DNA from 4 places in the Photobacterium damselae subsp. damselae genome. Region 1 is predicted to be linked to each of the others. Evidence: predicted binding sites of a transcription regulator. Region 1 holds the regulator's gene; each other region holds the start of a gene.

Region 1 (4,830 bases):
GTGCCGCAGGTGTTGGCGTTACCGTGTCACTAACAGGTCCGATAGGGTTTATTGGCCTTATTATTCCTCATCTGGGACGAATGCTAATTGGACCAAACCATAAAAACTTAATTCCGGTATCAGCCCTATTAGGCGCCTTCATTTTGTTACTTGCAGATATGATTGCTCGTACCGCTTTTGCTCCTCAAGAGTTACCAGTTGGTATTATCACTGCCATCATCGGTGCTCCCTTCTTTATTATGTTATTGATCCAGCAAAAAGGACGTATGGCATGAGCAGCACACTATCCTCTCATCACGCAATAGCACTAAAAGCTTCTAACCTTCATTTGCAGCTGGGCAGAAAGACCTTACTAGATAATGTTGATTTAGAAATAAGGTCTGGGCAAATAACCGCGCTGTTAGGTCCAAATGGTGCCGGTAAAAGTAGTCTACTGAAGGTATTAAACGGTGAAATAACGCCAAATTCAGGATCGATTGAGATCTTTTCAAGACCCAAAGATCATTGGCCATCTGAATTATTGGCAAAACACATGGGTATATTGCCGCAGCACAGTACCCTATCGTTCTCATTTCTTGCTCATGAAGTTGCAGAGCTTGGTGCGATGCCTTTAGCAATATCAAATCATCAAGCGCAACAACTAGCGGCTAAGAATATGGTTAAAGTTGGTGTGGATCATCTCGCAAACAGGCTTTATCCAACGCTATCTGGCGGGGAAAAACAGCGCGTTCATTTTGCCAGAGTATTAACCCAGTTATCGCACTCTGGCGAACAATGTATTTTAATGCTTGATGAACCCACATCTGCTCTTGATCTTGCTCATCAACATCATACTTTAGAGATTGCACAAGCGCTTTCACAACAGGGTGCTGCCGTTATCATTGTTATTCATGATCTGAACTTAGCCGCTCAATACGCGGATCGTTTGATCATTTTGAACCAAGGCAAAATTCAAGCTGATGGTACGCCATGGCAAGTACTAACCCCAACCGCAGTCGAAAATGTTTACGGCTGGCCAGTTCAAGTTATCGCTCATCCAGAACATAACTACCCGGTTATTTTGGCTTAATGTCTCTGTTATGAGCAGAAATTGTGCCATTAATCGATAAAACCAATGAATATTTACGTTTAATTACATTCAAATTTATTGATGCCTATCAAGTATTTTCCGCTTCAAGCACAGAAACATTGCACTCGCGCAGACTCTAGGTAAAATGTGATCGCAAGCGATTACACAATGTAATAGAATCGTATAATATTCACTTATAGCACTTGTTATCAAAAAGCCGCTCTTTATGGTGCGGCTTTTTAGCTTTTAGCGGGTTTCACAATACAAACCCGATTACTTGCTTAATCATCTAAACTTTAGCTAATTATTAGAGATTAAAAGCAAGATTAACTGTGTGGTGATAACAAACTGAATAGCCAGAGAGACTCAACGTAGAGCTGGCTAACCAATTTGATATCGAAAGAATTGCGGTCTGACTCTAGACCCCCATTATTAGAAGAATAACTATGGCAACGATTAAAGATGTTGCACGTATGGCTGGTGTTTCAACGACGACAGTCTCTCACGTGATCAATAAAACGCGCTTTGTCGCAGAAGCAACACAAAAGAAAGTTATGGCAGCGGTTGATGAGCTTAATTACGCTCCAAGTGCTGTTGCTCGCAGTTTAAAATGCAATACAACCCGTACAATCGGTATGTTGGTAACTAAATCAACCAACCCATTCTTTGCTGAAGTTGTTCACGGTGTTGAAGAGTACTGTTATAAAGAAGGTTATACGCTTATTCTGTGTAATACAGAAGGTAACCTATCGAAACAACAAGATTACCTTCGCATGCTAGCAGAAAAGCGTGTCGATGGTCTGCTTGTTATGTGTTCCGATCTGGATGAGAAACTGCTTGAGTTGCTAGAACGCAAAAAAGATCTGCCTATGGTTATCATGGATTGGGGCCCAGAGTCACCACATACAGATAAAATCCAAGATAATGCAGAGCATGGCGGCTATATTGCAACTAAACACTTTATTGAAAATGGCCATACCAAAATTGGTTGTTTGTCTGGTCATGAAGACAAGTCAACCTGTCGCGAGCGTCTTAAAGGCTTCCGTAAAGCGATGGCAGAAAGCAATCTATCTGTAAATGAAGATTGGATTCTTGAAGGTGATTTTGAGTGTGATACGGCAGTAAAAGCGGCGCAAGACTTTATCGCGATGACTGAACGTCCAACGGCTATTTTCTGTTTTAATGACATTATGGCTATGGCGATGATCAGCACATTTGAACAAGCAGGATTACGAGTTCCTGATGATATTTCAATTATTGGCTATGACAATATCGATTTAGCGCCATATTTTTCACCGCCATTGACAACAATCCATCAGCCAAAACGTCGTTTAGGTAAAACGGCTGTTGAAATTTTAATGGATCGCGTCAAAGATAAGAATCATGAGCGTCAAACTTTTGAAATGGCGCCTGAGCTCGTTATTCGTAAGTCGGTAAAGAATCTTAATTAATTGGGAATCTATTCCAAATATGAAGCCAATATTCAATATTGGCTTTTTTTATATAAAAAGAAAGACTAAACAGGTCTAATCAGTTTAATGAATTAAAATTTATTCTGTATTCATTTTACCTTAACCAAATTACGATTTAAAAAAAGGTTAATAATAGGATATGTTCGTAACACTTTATTCTTAAAGCGCTTTTTTGGCTGATAATTAAACATTTCTTATGCATCTATATTACTCATTTTAAATTATTAACTGAATCAACATCACAAATTTTGCAACTTCATATAAAAAATATTAAGCTATCTACGTTAACCTTTATCAGTTACGAACAGGGCAAACTATCTTGAAAGAGATAGGACGCAAAGCTTCCGGCCTAAAAGTTTATATACATAAACTCATGGTAGCGGGGTTGCCGATAATCAAAATATCAATGTCATGAATCTTAGGGTTTCTGACAGAATATTTAGTTATTCTGATAATCTAAATCCCCGCTCTGATGTTAGGTGACTCATGATTATTTTCACCGAGAAGAAGCATGGACAAACCAGTATTAAAAAACACGTTAAAATTATTTGAATGTTTTGGGCGTATCAAATCACGCTCTATGTTTGGAGGTTTTGGTATATTCGCGGGTGATACTATGTTTGCTCTGGTAGTAAACAATACGCTACATCTACGGGCCAATTGCCATAATGAAGGGGAATTTAAAGCACTGGGACTAAAACCCTATATATATTACAAAAAAGGATTTCCAGTTGTCACAAAACATTATGCCATTCCTGACTATTGGTGGGATGATACTCAATGCTTAATCAAGCAAGGTGAACTCTCTCTCCAAGCGGCAGAAAAGGATAAGGAATCCAAATCAAAAGCAACACCTAATCGAATTAAAGATCTACCTAATCTACGCTTAACCAATGAACGCATGTTAAAAAAAGCAGGAATTGAAACCGTTGAGCAATTATTTGCTGTTGGTGCTCTTGATGCATTTAAAGCACTACAGTCATCTCAAGGAGACTCTTTAAATCTTGAACTATTGTGGGCACTTGAAGGAGCTATCAGTGGTCAGCATTGGTCAGTAATTACTGAACAGCGTCGCCATGAGCTACTTTCGTCATTAAATTAAAAACAATACTCACAATACGTTGGCTAAATTAACACTTAAGTAGAGAGGCTATTATCAGCCTCTTTTTTTATCAAACAAGTTACATAACAACTGATTAATATATTAATAATCTTATATATCTAGGTTAAAACCACCCATTAAATATAAAACACAGTTTTTAAAAAATAATCATATACAGACATACAAAAAATAAATACAACTAAAGTTTATTGAACAAAGTCACAAAGTTTACACCCACCTTACATCAAAACTACCCTTCACTCATTTTTCCGATAATATAGTTATAGTTTGAGGCTTATATAGGAATACGGGCACTCAAATAATTAAATACTTAGAGATGCTAATGTTGTATGAGGCGATTATGAGTTGTTCCAACCCATTTCCAGGACAAACTACAAATATTTTTAAAGACAAGTTTTGTAAATGGCCAAGACTACTTCAAATTAGTATCGTTCTCTCTTTTCTACCTATTTTTGCCGTTCTCATTGCAGTAAAGCAAAATATAGCCTCATTACAATCACTCTCTGATACCATTGTCGTGATGGGTTTTTTAAATATCTTTCTTCTTGTTTGGGGTTTGATCCTATTTTTTAAGGCTCGCAAACATTGGTATCGTAATTACCACATAGGGAAAAGCCTATTGGTTGCGGTTCTTCCGGTTTTTTTGAGTGGTTATATCCTCATCAACGATCTTCCTGATAATCGTACCGTGCAGCAAGAAACCTCTAAAGTTGTAGAATTTTCCATCAACTAATCGATTTTTAAAGATTTTTTGCTTTTGCTGAAATAAAAACGCGCTACCCTCGGTCTTTGTTGCTAATTCAGTACACTTTGACAGTAAGGGTTGTCCGTGCGCATTCAAGCTAAGAAAAAATATTCCATCTTTATCCGCCCATTACTTTGGTTACAAGAACGACACTATGGTAGCGTTTTAAATCCAGCCAAGTTATGGGGACGTAAGCCAACACTATTTTGGCTTGTTGCAGGATTTTTTGGATACTTAGACCGCTCGAAATCCCCACTATCTCCTGTCTTACGTTCATTAGTCTGTGTTCGTGTATCACAGCTAAATGATTGTGCCTTTTGTGTTGATGCTAATGGAATGAAGCTTGCTGAACGCTGTAATTCTGTTGATAAAATCAAACAACTTGCACATTGGCAAGAGAGTGAACTATTTTCGGATCAGG
Region 2 (4,830 bases), 1.3 Mb from region 1:
CTTAGCGCTGGAGAAGTTAGCGGGTGCTTTGGCAAATGCTGTAAGCGGTAATAGTGCGCCGAGTACCAACAAGCGCAGGGATGGTCTCATATCCGGTCCTTTTACTTATTTAATGCGAGTGATATCACATCAAGATGTATTGTGAGTTAGCACAATTACACCATAAAAGAGGATAGATCGCGTTATAAATAAGTAAGTTTGCGATTTATTCTAGTGATTTCTATTGGCGGGCTTTGAGTGGTTGTTTGCAACTTCGGCAGTGATATACCGCTTGTTGGCGCTGAATTTTATTATGACGACGAATACTCAATTGATGCTCTTGGCACTGGCAATCGTAGAGATAGATTCGACCTTGAACTGAAGAAACATCAAAACTGTGGGTGGCTTGAGCGGGAATATTAAACACTTGAGTCATGATTAATTGCCACTCTCGACCATGGGGTTTTACTCGACCAAACAGTTTAAATACGATGAGGTGAGCAATCTCATGGGGGACAACATGATTAATAAAAGCGTCAGGATTTTCTTGTAATAGCACCGGATTAAACCGTACTTCCCAGCTCTGCAGTCGGGCACTACCGGCAATCTTACCGCGCTGGGTAAAGGTGACTTTAGGGACTGAAAAATGCTTTTGCAATCGAGTATTGGCGTGCTGAATACAATGAGTAACTTGGGCAATGATCTGTTGTTGTAGAGCTGACATACGATGAAGTGAAAAGGGGAGACACTTGATTAGAATAAATCAATTTAATGCAAAAAGGGAGCTCGCAAGCTCCCTTTTAAATTTGGGTCTTTAACGGCTGACTTAGCTTAATTTAGCGAAGTCACGCAGCGCTGCAACTTTATCTGTTTTTTCCCAAGGGAACTCTTCACGGCCAAAGTGACCGTATGCTGCAGTCTTCTTATAAATAGGCTGAAGAAGATTTAGCATCTCTTGTAGGCCGTATGGGCGTAGGTCAAAGTGCTGACGTACTGCTTCGATGATGATCTCTTGTGCTACTTTTTCAGTACCAAAAGTTTCTACCATGATAGATGTTGGATCTGCCACACCGATTGCGTAAGAAAGCTGGATTTCACAGCGATCTGCCATGCCTGCCGCAACGATATTTTTCGCAACATAACGAGCAGCATAAGCAGCACTACGGTCAACTTTTGATGGATCTTTACCAGAGAATGCACCGCCACCGTGACGAGCTGCACCGCCGTATGTATCAACGATGATCTTACGACCTGTTAGACCACAGTCACCCATTGGTCCACCGATAACGAAGCGACCTGTTGGGTTGATGAAATACTTAGTATCACGGCTTAACCATTCAGCAGGTAGGACTGGCTTAATGATCTCTTCCATTACCGCTTCACGAAGATCCGGTGTTGAGATTGAATCGCTATGCTGAGTAGAAAGCACTACTGCATCGATACCTACAATCTTACCGTTGTCGTATTGGAACGTTACCTGAGATTTAGCATCAGGACGAAGCCATGGTAGGGTACCATTCTTACGTACTTCTGCTTGACGCTGCATTAGTAGGTGAGAATAAGTAATAGGAGCTGGCATTAGCACATCAGTTTCGTTAGTTGCATAACCAAACATAATACCTTGGTCACCAGCACCTTGTTCTTTAGGATCTGTCTTATCAACACCTTGGTTAATATCTGGTGATTGCTTACCGATGGTGTTTAAGATAGCGCAAGAGTTTGCATCAAAGCCCATATCCGAATGAACATAACCAATTTCACGAACAGTTTCGCGAGTCAGTTCTTCAATATCAACCCAAGCAGAAGTAGTGATCTCACCACCAACCATCACCATACCGGTTTTTACGTAAGTCTCACACGCCACACGTGCTTTCGGGTCTTGTTCTAAAATTGCATCTAGTACCGCATCTGAGATTTGGTCTGCGATTTTATCAGGATGACCTTCTGATACTGATTCAGAAGTAAACAGGTGTTTAGCCATGAAAGATCTCACTTTTTTATTTCTTAAATAAGGTAACTAGGTAGCGTTTTACTGTGAACTCTTACTTAGCAGTAGTGACGTATGTATGGTTATACGTTTAGAGCTACCTCCGTCTAGACGTCTATAATACGCAGAATCGAGATAAAATCAACAACACAAACTGTGGGGAAAAGAGAAAGGAGTAGGAATAAGTGTCAGGTTTAGTTTCCAATAGATAAAAGCAAACGATTACTTAACTGTTTGGTTATTCGCGCTAATTTAATAAAAATGTTGCTAGTTGTCTGAAAATGTACCGATTTTTTACAGGAAATCGTTTGCAGTGGTGAAATGGGTTTGCGACAATATTGCACCGTTGATGAAGGGAAATAAGATCATTTTTCTTCTTTTATATAAGTCTAGGTATTTCTTGGAGCAGACATGACTTCTAGCAACGCGATTTCTCGTAAACAGTTGGCTAATGCAATCCGCGCATTGAGCATGGATGGGGTTCAACAGGCAAATTCTGGTCACCCTGGTGCGCCTATGGGTATGGCTGATATCGCTGAAGTTTTATGGCGTGGTCATATGAACCATAACCCGCAAAACCCAAATTGGGCTGATCGCGACCGTTTTATCCTATCAAACGGTCATGGTTCTATGCTTATCTACTCTCTGCTTCATTTAACAGGTTACGATCTAGCTATCGATGATCTGAAAAACTTCCGTCAACTGCATTCAAAAACGCCTGGTCACCCAGAATACGGTTATGCACCAGGTGTTGAAACAACAACAGGTCCTCTAGGCCAAGGTATTACTAATGCTGTAGGTATGGCATTAGCTGAAAAAGCATTGGCTGCACAATTTAACCGCGAAGGTCATGATATTGTTGACCACCACACATATGTGTTTATGGGCGACGGTTGTATGATGGAAGGCGTTTCTCATGAAGCGTGTTCTCTAGCAGGTACTCTAGGTCTTGGTAAATTGATCGCATTTTGGGATGACAACGGTATTTCTATCGATGGTCATGTTGAAGGTTGGTTCTCTGACGATACGCCAAAACGTTTTGAAGCATACGGCTGGCATGTTATCCCTGCTGTTGATGGTCATGATGCTGAAGCAATCAATGCTGCAATTGAAGCGGCAAAAGCAGAAACTACACGTCCAACACTGATTTGTACGAAAACCATCATCGGCTTTGGTTCACCAAATAAAGCAGGTTCTCACGACTGTCACGGTGCACCACTAGGCGCTGAAGAGATTAAAGCGGCTCGTGAATTCCTTGGCTGGGAACACGGCCCATTTGAAATTCCTGCTGATATTTATGCTCAGTGGGACGCAAAAGAAGCGGGTAGTGCAAAAGAAGTTGCTTGGGATGAAAAATTTGCGGCATATGCTGCACAATACCCAGAATTAGCGGCTGAGTTTAAGCGTCGTGTTAATGGCGAACTACCTGCAAACTGGGAAGAAGCAACCTCGGCAATCATCGCTGATCTGCAAGCAAACCCAGCGAATATTGCTTCTCGTAAAGCATCACAGAACGCACTAGAAGCATTTGGTAAATTACTGCCAGAATTTATGGGTGGTTCGGCTGACCTTGCACCATCAAACCTAACTATGTGGTCGGGCTCTAAAGCTTTAACCGCTGATGATGCATCGGGTAACTACATTCACTACGGTGTGCGTGAATTTGGTATGACTGCGATTATCAATGGTATGGCTCTGCACGGTGGCTTCGTACCATACGGTGCAACATTCCTAATGTTCATGGAATACGCTCGTAACGCAATGCGCATGGCTGCACTAATGAAAGTGCAAAACATCCAAGTTTACACACACGACTCTATCGGTTTGGGCGAAGATGGCCCAACACACCAACCGGTTGAACAAATTGCTTCTCTGCGTTTAACACCAAACATGAGCACATGGCGTCCGTGTGACCAAGTTGAATCAGCTGTTGCTTGGAAATTTGCTATCGAGCGTAAAGATGGCCCAACTGCACTTATCTTCTCTCGCCAAAACCTAGCTCAACAAGAGCGTGATGCTCAGCAATTAGCAGACATCACAAAAGGCGGTTATGTGCTTAAAGATTGTGATGGCAAGCCAGAGTTAATTCTGATTGCAACGGGTTCTGAAGTTGAACTTGCAACAGAGGCTTATGCTCTACTTACTGCTGAAGGTCGTAAAGTACGCGTTGTCTCTATGCCAGCAACCGATGTATTTGACAAGCAAGATGCTGCTTACCGTGAATCTGTACTACCATCTGATGTAACTGCCCGTATCGCTGTTGAAGCTGGCATTGCAGACTTCTGGTACAAATATGTTGGTTTTGAAGGCCGCATCATTGGTATGACATCATTTGGTGAATCAGCGCCAGCCGATCAACTGTTTAAGCTATTTGGTTTTACCGTAGAAAACGTGGTTGATACTGCAAAAGAGCTACTTGCTTAATTAAATCGCACTTAAATTGTTGACCAAGGCGAGATCTGTGTCTCAAAAGTGATACGATTTATTTCGCTGAGTGAAAAAAAGGGCCTGAGAATGGGCCCTTTTTTTATCTATTTGTAGAAATAAAAGACATAATTGGTCACTGAAATTGCATTTTTTACATATTTTTAAACTATAACTTATTGATTCTTATCTGTTGTTACAATAAATAATCATTAGTTCACAATTTAAGTGATAATCTCTTTTCGATGTTATACACTAACGCCGCTTGGTATTTTTGTAGCACGGATATGACACTAAGAGTCGCAATTAACGGATTTGGTCGCATTGGTCGCAGTGTATTAAGAGCACTGTACGAAAGTGACAAATACCGACATATCAACGTCGTGGCAGTCAATGAATTGGCTGAGCCAGAAGCTATGGTTCACCTTTTACAATATGAT
Region 3 (4,830 bases), 300 kb from region 1:
CGGGTCTGTTCATAACCACTTAAGAACTTAGTTGGAGACATTCGAGTGGTACTTTTATAGTGAAGAATGGTCTCTTCTCTATTTGATACTTTATGTTTACGGGTCTTTCTAATGCTTTCAGGAAGTTTGTCGTAGCTAATATATTCCATCCACTCGAACTGACGGCCAATAAGGTGATCGGTATTAGCATCGAAAAATTGTTTACGCCAGCGTGCTCGACCTTTACGAAGCCAACGCCAAAGCATTTGTTTTAAATCGTCTTTAAAAACTTCACGAATAGCGTAAATCAGAGACAAAACCAAAATAAATGACGCGGTAATATCACCCAATACACCACGCGCTTTTATCATCATTAAAGTCACAAAGATCATCACAATACCTGCCGCAGCACCTGTGACAATTTTTCGGGTATTTTTACCCAGCTCTATGGTTTTCTCTTTCATAGTGACCGGGTATTCGATCAAACGACGTAGAAGACGCATCTTATTCGACATTCGGGTTTGATCTTGCATTGCTCTTTCTGAATTATATTTGTGTTTAATTCGGTGTTGTTCTTCAGATGCGCAGATGTCTAATAAGAGTTCTTTAATTTCTGGGTATTCGTTACCACGGGGTAGGTGAGCCACCATAGCCAAGCAACGTTGTTCAGTAAACCATGATAGATAGTTATCAATGTTCTCGTAGTACTTAAGCAGTTTTTTATCTGTCGGTACGTTACGTCGTAACCTTTTTAAGATGCGAATTGTCAGTTCACTCAGCTCGCTGACATCATCTAATGTGACTGACTCTTTGTTCTCAAGTAAGTTGTGAGTCTCTTTTTCTAGAGCCAGTGCATACTGATAAGCGTACAAACTTAAACTTAAGCGATATTGTTCAATCGATAATTTACCTCGACTGGCTAGTCGACTATGAACAAGGGGCAAGTGGTTCACGTCACTATAATAAGTACGTTTGCCATGAATTGCGTTATGGTAGAACTCTTCATCACTGATGATATTGCTGGTTAGGCCTAATTCTCCGGGCACAAAAATATAAATATCGAGCTGTCGATTAGTCGTTTCTTGAATGACGTGGGAGATTTTAAGTTTGTGTCCATCTTTTTTGTCGACAGTGATCACTTTGTATCCGTACCTCTAAACTGCATGAAATGATATTTAGTATTGCTAATGATTGGCGTACTAGCCATCTCTTTCTCGTTAAGTGACTTTGAGCTTGTTATTGTTGTTTTATTTTAAACTCAGTCATTCTCCTAGAACCTAGAACCTAGAACCTAGAACCTAGAACCTAGAACCTAGAACCTAGAACCTAGAACCTGAAATATTACTCGGATTATGATGACAGTAAATGCAATTAACCGTGTTAATAGGATGAAAAATATCCAAACAGTTAAAGATTGCTGAGCACCAATGGGGAACATCACGTATAATGCTCTGTCATTAGTAAATTACAAAGCTAAGTTTACACGTTATATCACTTATTATTGTTACACAACATAACGGTGTAGCATGCTGATCAGAGAGTGTCGGATTCATGATTAAAATTGGACAATACAACACATTAGAAGTCGTCAACCTAGTAGACTTTGGCGTATTTCTCGATGGTGGAGAGGATTTCGGTAATATCTTATTGCCAAGCCAGTCAGTTCCAGCCGGCACTAACGTGGGCGATAAAATTAAAGTCTTTCTATACAATGATTCACACGATGAAGTTGTAGCAACAACCGATGAACCTATCGCTCAAGTGGGTGAATTTGCCAAGATGCGAGTTGAAGGGATCACGACAGTTGGTGCATTTTTAGATTGGGGTCTGCGTAAAAACCTTCTGTTACCATACAGCGAACAGCGCCGTAAATTGCAAGAAGGTGAAGAGATTCTTGTGCGAGTGTATACCGACCGAGCAACAGGTCGGATTGTCGCTTCAACTAAGTTTAACCGCTTCTTAGATAAAACTCCGGCAACGTATAAAGTTGGGGATGAAGTACCAGTATTGATCGCAGAAATCACAGATCTTGGCTATAAAGCGATCATTAACGGTCAACATTGGGGCTTACTATTTAAGACCGAATGTTTTGGTAAGCTGTTTATTGGTAAGACGCTAAAAGCTTACGTAAAAGAAATTCGTGAAGATGGCAAAATCAACCTATCTCTACAGAAGATGGGTAAAGCACGTATGGATGACCTATCAGATAAGATTTTAACCTCGTTAGAGAAAAAGGGTGGTTTCATTCCATTAAGTGATAAGTCAACGCCTGAAGAAATTTTCAACGTTTTCCGTACCAGTAAAGGTACCTTTAAGAAGACCATTGGTGGCTTGTATAAGCAGGGTCTGATTGTTATTGGAAAAGACGGCATTCGTTTAAACGATAACGACTAATTAATCGCTATTTATAGTTGAATATAAACCTAAATATAAACGCATCTTAGCTCATTCTAAGATGCGTTTTTTTTAATTATCATCTGGCTTTGGTGTAATTATAAGCATTGTAATGGTCTGTTTTTCATCAGTTTATTGCGCTTCTTATTGCTTCAAAGCAAATGATTTTTTCCATATGAGAAAAGTACGTCTAATTTTAACCGATAAGTTATTGATATTTTTCTGTAGCACGTAGAATTAACCTGATTGATGCAATTAACGTTAACATTTGCATAACTTTGTGATCTTGATCGTGTTTTGTTGCTCGTTACAATGCGCGTCCCTTTTGACATATTTGATCAACATCATGATTGCAGTACTGGGTATTTTTGTTCTTATTTTATTAGCTTGGATTATTTCTACTGACCGTAAGCGCATTCCGATTAAAATGGTATCGCTGGCGTTTTTAATGCAAGTTCTGTTTGCTCTTTTTGTGCTATATGTACCTGTTGGTAAAACGATTCTACAGTCGATTACTCACGGCGTAACCTATGTGACCGATTACGGTAAAGATGGTTTATCTTTTCTGTTTGGTGGTTTAGCAACGGGCAGTATTGGTTTCGTATTTGCGGTGAACGTTTTAGGCATCATCATCTTTTTCTCCGCATTGATTTCTATGCTTTACCATATCGGTATTATGCAAAAAGTTGTGAACGTTTGCGGTGGGGCATTACAACGAGTATTAGGTACTGGTCGTGCAGAATCCTTATCGGCAACTGCAAATATCTTTGTTGGTATGTCAGAAGTTCCATTAGTTATCAAACCATATTTAAAAAGCATGGATGATTCGCAACTGTTTGCTGTTATGACCTGTGGTTTAGCATCGGTTGCTGGTTCTACTATGGTAGGTTATGCCGCTGTGGGTGTGGACTTAGGCTATCTTATTGCTGCTGCGTTTATGTCGGCTCCTGCGGGTTTGTTAATGGCTAAAATCATTGTGCCGCCATCAGAACAAAAAATCAGTGCTGATGAAATTACCGCAGTCGAAATCCCTAAAGCAACGAATGTGGTTGAAGCGCTCGCTGATGGTGCAATGTCGGGCTTGCGTATGGCTGTTACCATTGGTGCGACGTTGGTGGCATTTATTAGTGTGATTGCTTTGCTAAACGGTATGTTAGGCGATATTGGTGCTCTATTTGGCGTTAAAGATTTAAGCTTCCAACTGATCTTAGGCTATGTATTTTCACCTGTTGCTCTGCTTATTGGTGTGCCTTGGGCAGATGCGATAACGGCTGGCTCTTTGATTGGTCAGAAAGTTGTGATGAACGAGTTTGTTGCATTTATTGACTTGATGAAAGTAAAAGACACGATGGCACCACACAGTGTAGCTGTTGTTACTTTCGCCTTATGTGGCTTTGCTAATGTCACCACGCTTGCAATCTTAATTGGCGGTATGGGAAGTCTAATCCCTGAGCGTCGTCCGTTTATTGCCAAGTATGGTGCTCGTGCAGTGATGGCTGGTGTTCTTGCTAACCTAATGAGTGCTGCAATCGTAAGTATTATTCTGTCGCTATAATCCTTATGTAGATTCAGAACCAGCAAGGTTAAAAAGCTAAATTCAAAAAAACATAAGTTTACAAAAGCCAGTAGACGGAGAAAATCTCTTTCTACTGGCTTTGTTCTATCTGATATACCTATATAGTTAGCCAAGATAAAAAATCCTGCAATAAATGTAATCATCATCTATTGCAGGATTTGTATTTTCTAACCGATCTTAAAATGATTAGGCTGATTGAGTACCACAAACCGAACATGTCGGCAGTTTCATCAGTTTCATTTCACGCCAACTCATTGATAAAGCATCCAGCATCAACAACTTACCGGTTAATGGCGTACCCATATGACTAACGACTTTAATCGCTTCCATTGCTTGTACCGCACCAACAATACCGACGACAGGTGACATAATACCAGCCTCAACACAGCTTAGAGTCTGCTGACCAAATAGGGCACTAAGACATTGATAGCAAGGCTCATTGTCTTGATAAGTGTAAACACTAATTTGACCTTCCATGCGAATTGCCGCTCCTGAAATAAGCGGTTTCTTAATGGCAAAACAGAGGCGGTTTAATTGATTTCGAGTATCAACGTTATCACTGCAATCAAGCACAAGATCATGCTGTTCGATTAACGGACGAAGTTCATCATCACTTAAACGCTTAGCAATGGTTTCAACCTCAAGATAAGGGTTGATTTTTTCTAGAGCGGTTTTTGCTGATTCAACTTTTAATTGACCAATTGTGCTGTCGTTATGAAGCAGTTGTCGCTGAAGATTAGACACTTCCACTTTGTCATCATCAATCAGGGTAAGTTTTCCTACACCTGCAGCCGCCAAATATTGAGTAGAAGCGCAACCTAAGCCACCAGCTCCTAAAATTAGCATCGAAGCACTCTTTAGCGCTTCTTGGCCTTCAAAAT
Region 4 (4,830 bases), 1.1 Mb from region 1:
CGCTGTTTCATCACGGAATGATGGTATTAGGATTACCTTATAGTGAGCCCGCCCTGCATCATACACAAGCAGGTGGCACGCCTTATGGTTGCTCTCATGTTAATCATGGGGTTCGTCAATTGGATTCTAGCGAAATAGCACTAGCACAAGCGATGGGAAAACGTCTGGCTCAAACAGCGAAAAAACTGGCTTCATAATTACTGTTATTTTGATCAACCAGCAACAAGGAGTGTTTGATGGTTAATCTTACTGATTCAAGTCGCCGTTGGTACTACCTTGCCTTTAGTACCCATTTGGGATTGCTTCTTTGGGTGATCATTTGGCAATTCTGGCTCTCACCTCATCCTCATTTCAATGCCATCACTATGACTTTGCTTTGGGCCGCTCCACTATTACTACCGATAAAAGGTATGCTAAAAGCTCAACCTTATACCTTTGCTTGGGCCAATTTCATTTTGATGCTCTATTTTCTTCATGCTCTCATTTTACTGACATTAGCAGGAGAGCAAATTTTTGCGGCTGTTGAATTAGGATTATGCTTAGGGGCTTTTGTCGCCAATATTGTCTTTGCCCGCATCCGTGGTCGAGAGTTGAAAACCCACTTACCGCGCCTATCTCAAGTTGAGAAAGAAGAACAAGAGCGCTTTTCAAATCACTCAAAGTACTAACGGTCTGTACGAACAAATAGAAATATAGAAATCGTTGATACAAAAATGGCTTGCGATATCACAAGCCATTTTAATATTTGAACTCTATTTACTGTAAAAATCCTTTATTACAGTTGATATAACTAGTTCCAAATAAAGGTATTTTCAGGCGCTATCTGTAAAGTCGATGCAGTTTGAGTCGCCGTTACATCTACCTGATTAGGATCGGTTGCAGTATCTACCAGAGTAGGTGCTTGAGTATTAGCTTGATAAGCTTGCACGTGACGATTATTCATCAGCTCACGGCGAAATGCATCTTCAGAGCCCAATAGATTCACATCAAAGATAACCTCATCACCCTTTAGTTGCACAACATTAGCAGAACCTACCGTGGTCATTTGCTCAAGCAGACGCTCTAAACTGAAGAAATCGTCGCTGCTGCGAATATTATGTACCGCAATATCAAAATCGCCCGCCGCTTTGGTACCTGACTGTACAGCGTATTTCTGAGCTAAAGCATCGGCAACTTGGTTGATCATTTTATTAGCTGCCCCGCTATCACTACCGATAGCCGTACCAGCTAAAGGCGCAGAAGTATTTGCTGCAAGATTATTGATATTTTGTGTAAATAGCTGCCATTTCAGTGCAATTTGACCATTATCAGCGGCTTGTTCTTGCACTAATAAAATCGCATCAGGGTGATAACGTTGACTGGCTTTGGTTATTGGATCAGCAAATCCACCCCAAAGATCCGATGCGCTAATAGCAGTCACATCGTCAAAATCGCCAATCGGTAGAGTCAACGGAAGACCGCGTTCTTTCGCCATTTGACGCATATCGGTAAGTGCCGTATTCGAGCTTTGATCCCAAACAATTTGACGATCTTGGTGCGCATCATCAACCATCCAAACCAACACATTTGGACGCTGATTCCAGATAGGAGCACGAGCACTACTTAATAACTTTTGAATATCACTCTGACTAAAAGCCAGATTTAACACTCGTTGCCCTTGCTGTTGAGCGTAACCGTACTGGCTAATATAGCTGTCAGGCTTTGCCATTGCTTTTTTGATATAGCTATTTTTTGCAATATCACGCTGGCCCGATACCTTAATCAAAACCTGCTCTAACCCCTGCTGGCGTGCTTGAGTATCGGCTTGCTGATCATTACTTGGCAATACTACCTGTGCGTTATACAGATCAGTTACTGTTGCAGCTTTTAGCGGAAGTGCGATTACCGCAAGCAACAGAAATAAAATTCGCAACATATATTTTTCACTTCTTATAATGATAGACAGCGCTAACGCCATCCTAACCTTTTATCACTGGCGCTAATCATACCAATAGCGTCGCTTGGTGTAATCGGACAAATAAAAATAAATCATACAAGTTAAACAAAGGTTGAATTTCATCCCATTACTATATCTATTTAATTGCATACAATTTACAAAACAACTTTCGTGCCAGTATCCAAATTTTTTTACTTTTCACCCTAGGTAATCGATTGCATCTGTGATAGCATTCCGCGATTTTTATTTTTGATAGGTGGAAAACGACATGTTGCAGGTCTTACAAGGCGCACAGATGCTATTCGTCGCATTCGGTGCATTGGTTCTTGTCCCTCTTTTAACCGGACTCGATCCTAACGTTGCCCTCTTTGGTGCTGGTGTAGGCACCCTCCTTTTCCAACTTATTACTAAACGTTCTGTTCCTATCTTCCTCGCTTCTTCCTTCGCTTTTATTGCTCCTATTCTTTACGGTATTCAAACTTGGGGTGTTCCTAGTACCCTTGGCGGTTTAATGACTGCAGGTGTGGTTTACGTCATTCTTGGTGGAATCATCAAAGTACGAGGCGTAGGTTTTATTCATAAACTATTACCGCCTGTCGTTGTTGGGCCAGTCATTATGGTGATCGGTCTAGGTCTTGCCCCTTCTGCTGTCAATATGGCAATTGGTAAAACAGGTGATGGTGCAGCTCAACTAATTAACCACGATACCGCTCTTTGGATCTCCGCTATTTCCCTTCTTGTCACAATCACTTTAAGCGTATTTGCCAAAGGCATGCTGAAGCTAGTACCAATTATGGGCGGCATCGTTGCCGGCTATGTAACCAGCCTTTTCTTCGGGGTCGTTGATTTTGCTCCAGTTCGTGAAGCCAGTTGGTTAGCACTTCCTAACTTCACCTTCCCAGAATTTAACATCAATGCGGTGCTATTTATGATTCCGGTTGCGATTGCTCCGGCGGTTGAGCACGTTGGCGATATGTTGGCTATTTCGAATGTGACCGGAAAAGATTATCTGAAAAAACCGGGCCTACACCGTACTATGGCGGGTGATGGTGTTGCGACAATCTTTGCATCTATGTTTGGTGCACCGCCAAATACCACTTATTCAGAAGTAACAGGTGCGGTAATGCTAACTCGCGCATTTAACCCTGTAATCATGACTTGGGCTGCAGTAACTGCGTTAGTTTTAGCTTTTGTGGGCAAACTTGGCGCTATCTTACAAACTATTCCTGTCCCTGTAATGGGTGGCATCATGATCTTACTGTTTGGCTCAATTGCCACAGTTGGTCTCAATACTCTGATCAAAAACCAAGTGGATCTGCACAAAGCACGTAACCTTGTTATTGTGGCGGTAACTTTGGTATTTGGTATCGGTGGTATGGCATTTGGTATTGGCGAGTTTAGCCTACAAGGTGTTAGCCTATGTGGTATCGTTGCGATTTTGCTAAACCTTGTACTGCCACACGATTTAGGTGAAAACCACGTGGTAGATAATGCTCAGATGGAAGAAGCAGCTATCGAGCCAGAACACAAATAATTGAGTCATCACTCGGCTATTTATAGTTATAGCAACTTATAGCAGCGCGTTATATAAAAACGGCAACCATTTGGCTGCCGTTTTTGTTATCTATCGTCTGTTATTAATTACTGTTCTGCTTTTTTACGAGTAAACAGTTTGGTAATTAAAACAAAGAATAACGGCACGAAGAAAATAGCCAGCACAGTGGCCGAAATCATACCACCCATTACCGATGTACCAATCGCATGACGTGAATTAGCACCTGCACCAGAACTCATAACCAGAGGTAATACCCCTAAAATAAAGGCAAGAGAGGTCATAATAATCGGACGTAGACGCATACGACACGCTTCGACCGTTGCCTCAATTAGCCCCATTCCTTTCTCATGCAGTTCTTTAGCAAACTCCACAATCAAGATGGCATTTTTCGCCGACAAACCAATTGTGGTTAACAAACCAACTTGGAAATAGACGTCGTTTTCAAGTCCTCTAAACATAGTGGCAGCAAGTGCACCAAGCACACCTAGCGGAACAACTAAAATAACCGCAATCGGCACTGACCAGCTCTCATATAACGCGGCAAGACAGAGGAATACAACCAGCATTGATAGTGCATACAACATTGGCGCTTGAGAACCAGCTAAACGTTCTTGGTAAGACATACCCGTCCAACTCACAGTGATACCTTCTGGTAACTTAGAGGCGATTTGTTCAATTGCCGCCATCGCTTCACCTGTACTGTAACCAGGTGCTGCTTCACCTAAGATCTCAAATGCTGAGTTACCGTTATAGCGGGCAAGCTGAGGAGAACCAAAGCCCCAATGCGACTGGCTAAAGGCACTAAATGGCACCATTTCACCTTTATTATTTCGCACATACCAATCACTGATGTCTTTTGGTGACATGCGATAGGGAGCATCAGCCTGAACATACACTTTCTTAATACGACCACGATCAATAAAGTCATTGACGTAACTTGAACCCCAAGCAATCGACAATGTTTTATTAATATCATTAATATCAATACCTAGTGCTTTGGCTTTTTCATAGTCTAAATCGATAAAAAATTGCGAGTTATCTTCAAGACCATTTGGACGCACTTTTTGTAACGCAGGATTTTGATTAGCCATACCAAGTAACTGATTACGGGCTTGTAACAGCTTCTCATGACCAAGGCCGGCGCGATCTTCTAAGAAAAAGTCAAAACCAGAAGCCTGACCCAGTTCTCGAATAGCGGGTGGGTTAACGGCAAAGATCATCGCATCTTGATTGTCTTTAAAATGGATCATTGCACGTTTAATAATGGAATTTACATCGGTTCCGGGCGCTGTTCGCTCAGACCAATCTTTTAGCCCAACAAACGCCATACCCGCATTTT

Evidence for each region. Region 1 encodes PurR, which represses purine synthesis genes. Its sites were predicted from a motif close to TNANGNAAACGTTTNCNTNA; they were not measured.
Region 2: the regulator PurR is predicted to act here: its motif matches at 2,177-2,196, upstream of metK (methionine adenosyltransferase).
Region 3: the regulator PurR is predicted to act here: its motif matches at 2,630-2,649, upstream of WAX86_RS08150 (NupC/NupG family nucleoside CNT transporter).
Region 4: the regulator PurR is predicted to act here: its motif matches at 2,140-2,159, upstream of WAX86_RS11605 (uracil-xanthine permease family protein).

The regions. Positions count from the first base shown of each region.
Region 1 covers NZ_CP146970.1:1,493,472-1,498,301, reverse strand. The annotation lists gene WAX86_RS06825 (iron ABC transporter permease) at 1-275, shown strand, start outside; gene WAX86_RS06820 (heme ABC transporter ATP-binding protein) at 272-1,069, shown strand; gene purR (HTH-type transcriptional repressor PurR) at 1,516-2,520, shown strand; cyclic di-GMP riboswitch class I at 2,840-2,934, shown strand; gene WAX86_RS06810 (TfoX/Sxy family DNA transformation protein) at 3,053-3,643, shown strand; gene WAX86_RS06805 (hypothetical protein) at 4,005-4,397, shown strand; gene WAX86_RS06800 (carboxymuconolactone decarboxylase family protein) at 4,494-4,830, shown strand, end outside.
Region 2 covers NZ_CP146970.1:2,793,289-2,798,118, reverse strand. The annotation lists gene endA (deoxyribonuclease I) at 1-90, opposite strand, end outside; gene WAX86_RS12690 (SprT family zinc-dependent metalloprotease) at 221-703, opposite strand; gene metK (methionine adenosyltransferase) at 806-1,960, opposite strand; gene tkt (transketolase) at 2,378-4,390, shown strand; gene epd (erythrose-4-phosphate dehydrogenase) at 4,678-4,830, shown strand, end outside.
Region 3 covers NZ_CP146970.1:1,796,713-1,801,542, reverse strand. The annotation lists gene WAX86_RS08160 (hypothetical protein) at 1-1,118, opposite strand, end outside; gene WAX86_RS08155 (S1 RNA-binding domain-containing protein) at 1,531-2,373, shown strand; gene WAX86_RS08150 (NupC/NupG family nucleoside CNT transporter) at 2,720-3,928, shown strand; gene moeB (molybdopterin-synthase adenylyltransferase MoeB) at 4,136-4,830, opposite strand, start outside.
Region 4 covers NZ_CP146970.1:2,574,291-2,579,120, forward strand. The annotation lists gene wrbA (NAD(P)H:quinone oxidoreductase) at 1-197, shown strand, start outside; gene WAX86_RS11595 (DUF2069 domain-containing protein) at 237-668, shown strand; gene WAX86_RS11600 (DUF2066 domain-containing protein) at 791-1,915, opposite strand; gene WAX86_RS11605 (uracil-xanthine permease family protein) at 2,205-3,470, shown strand; gene WAX86_RS11610 (efflux RND transporter permease subunit) at 3,578-4,830, opposite strand, start outside.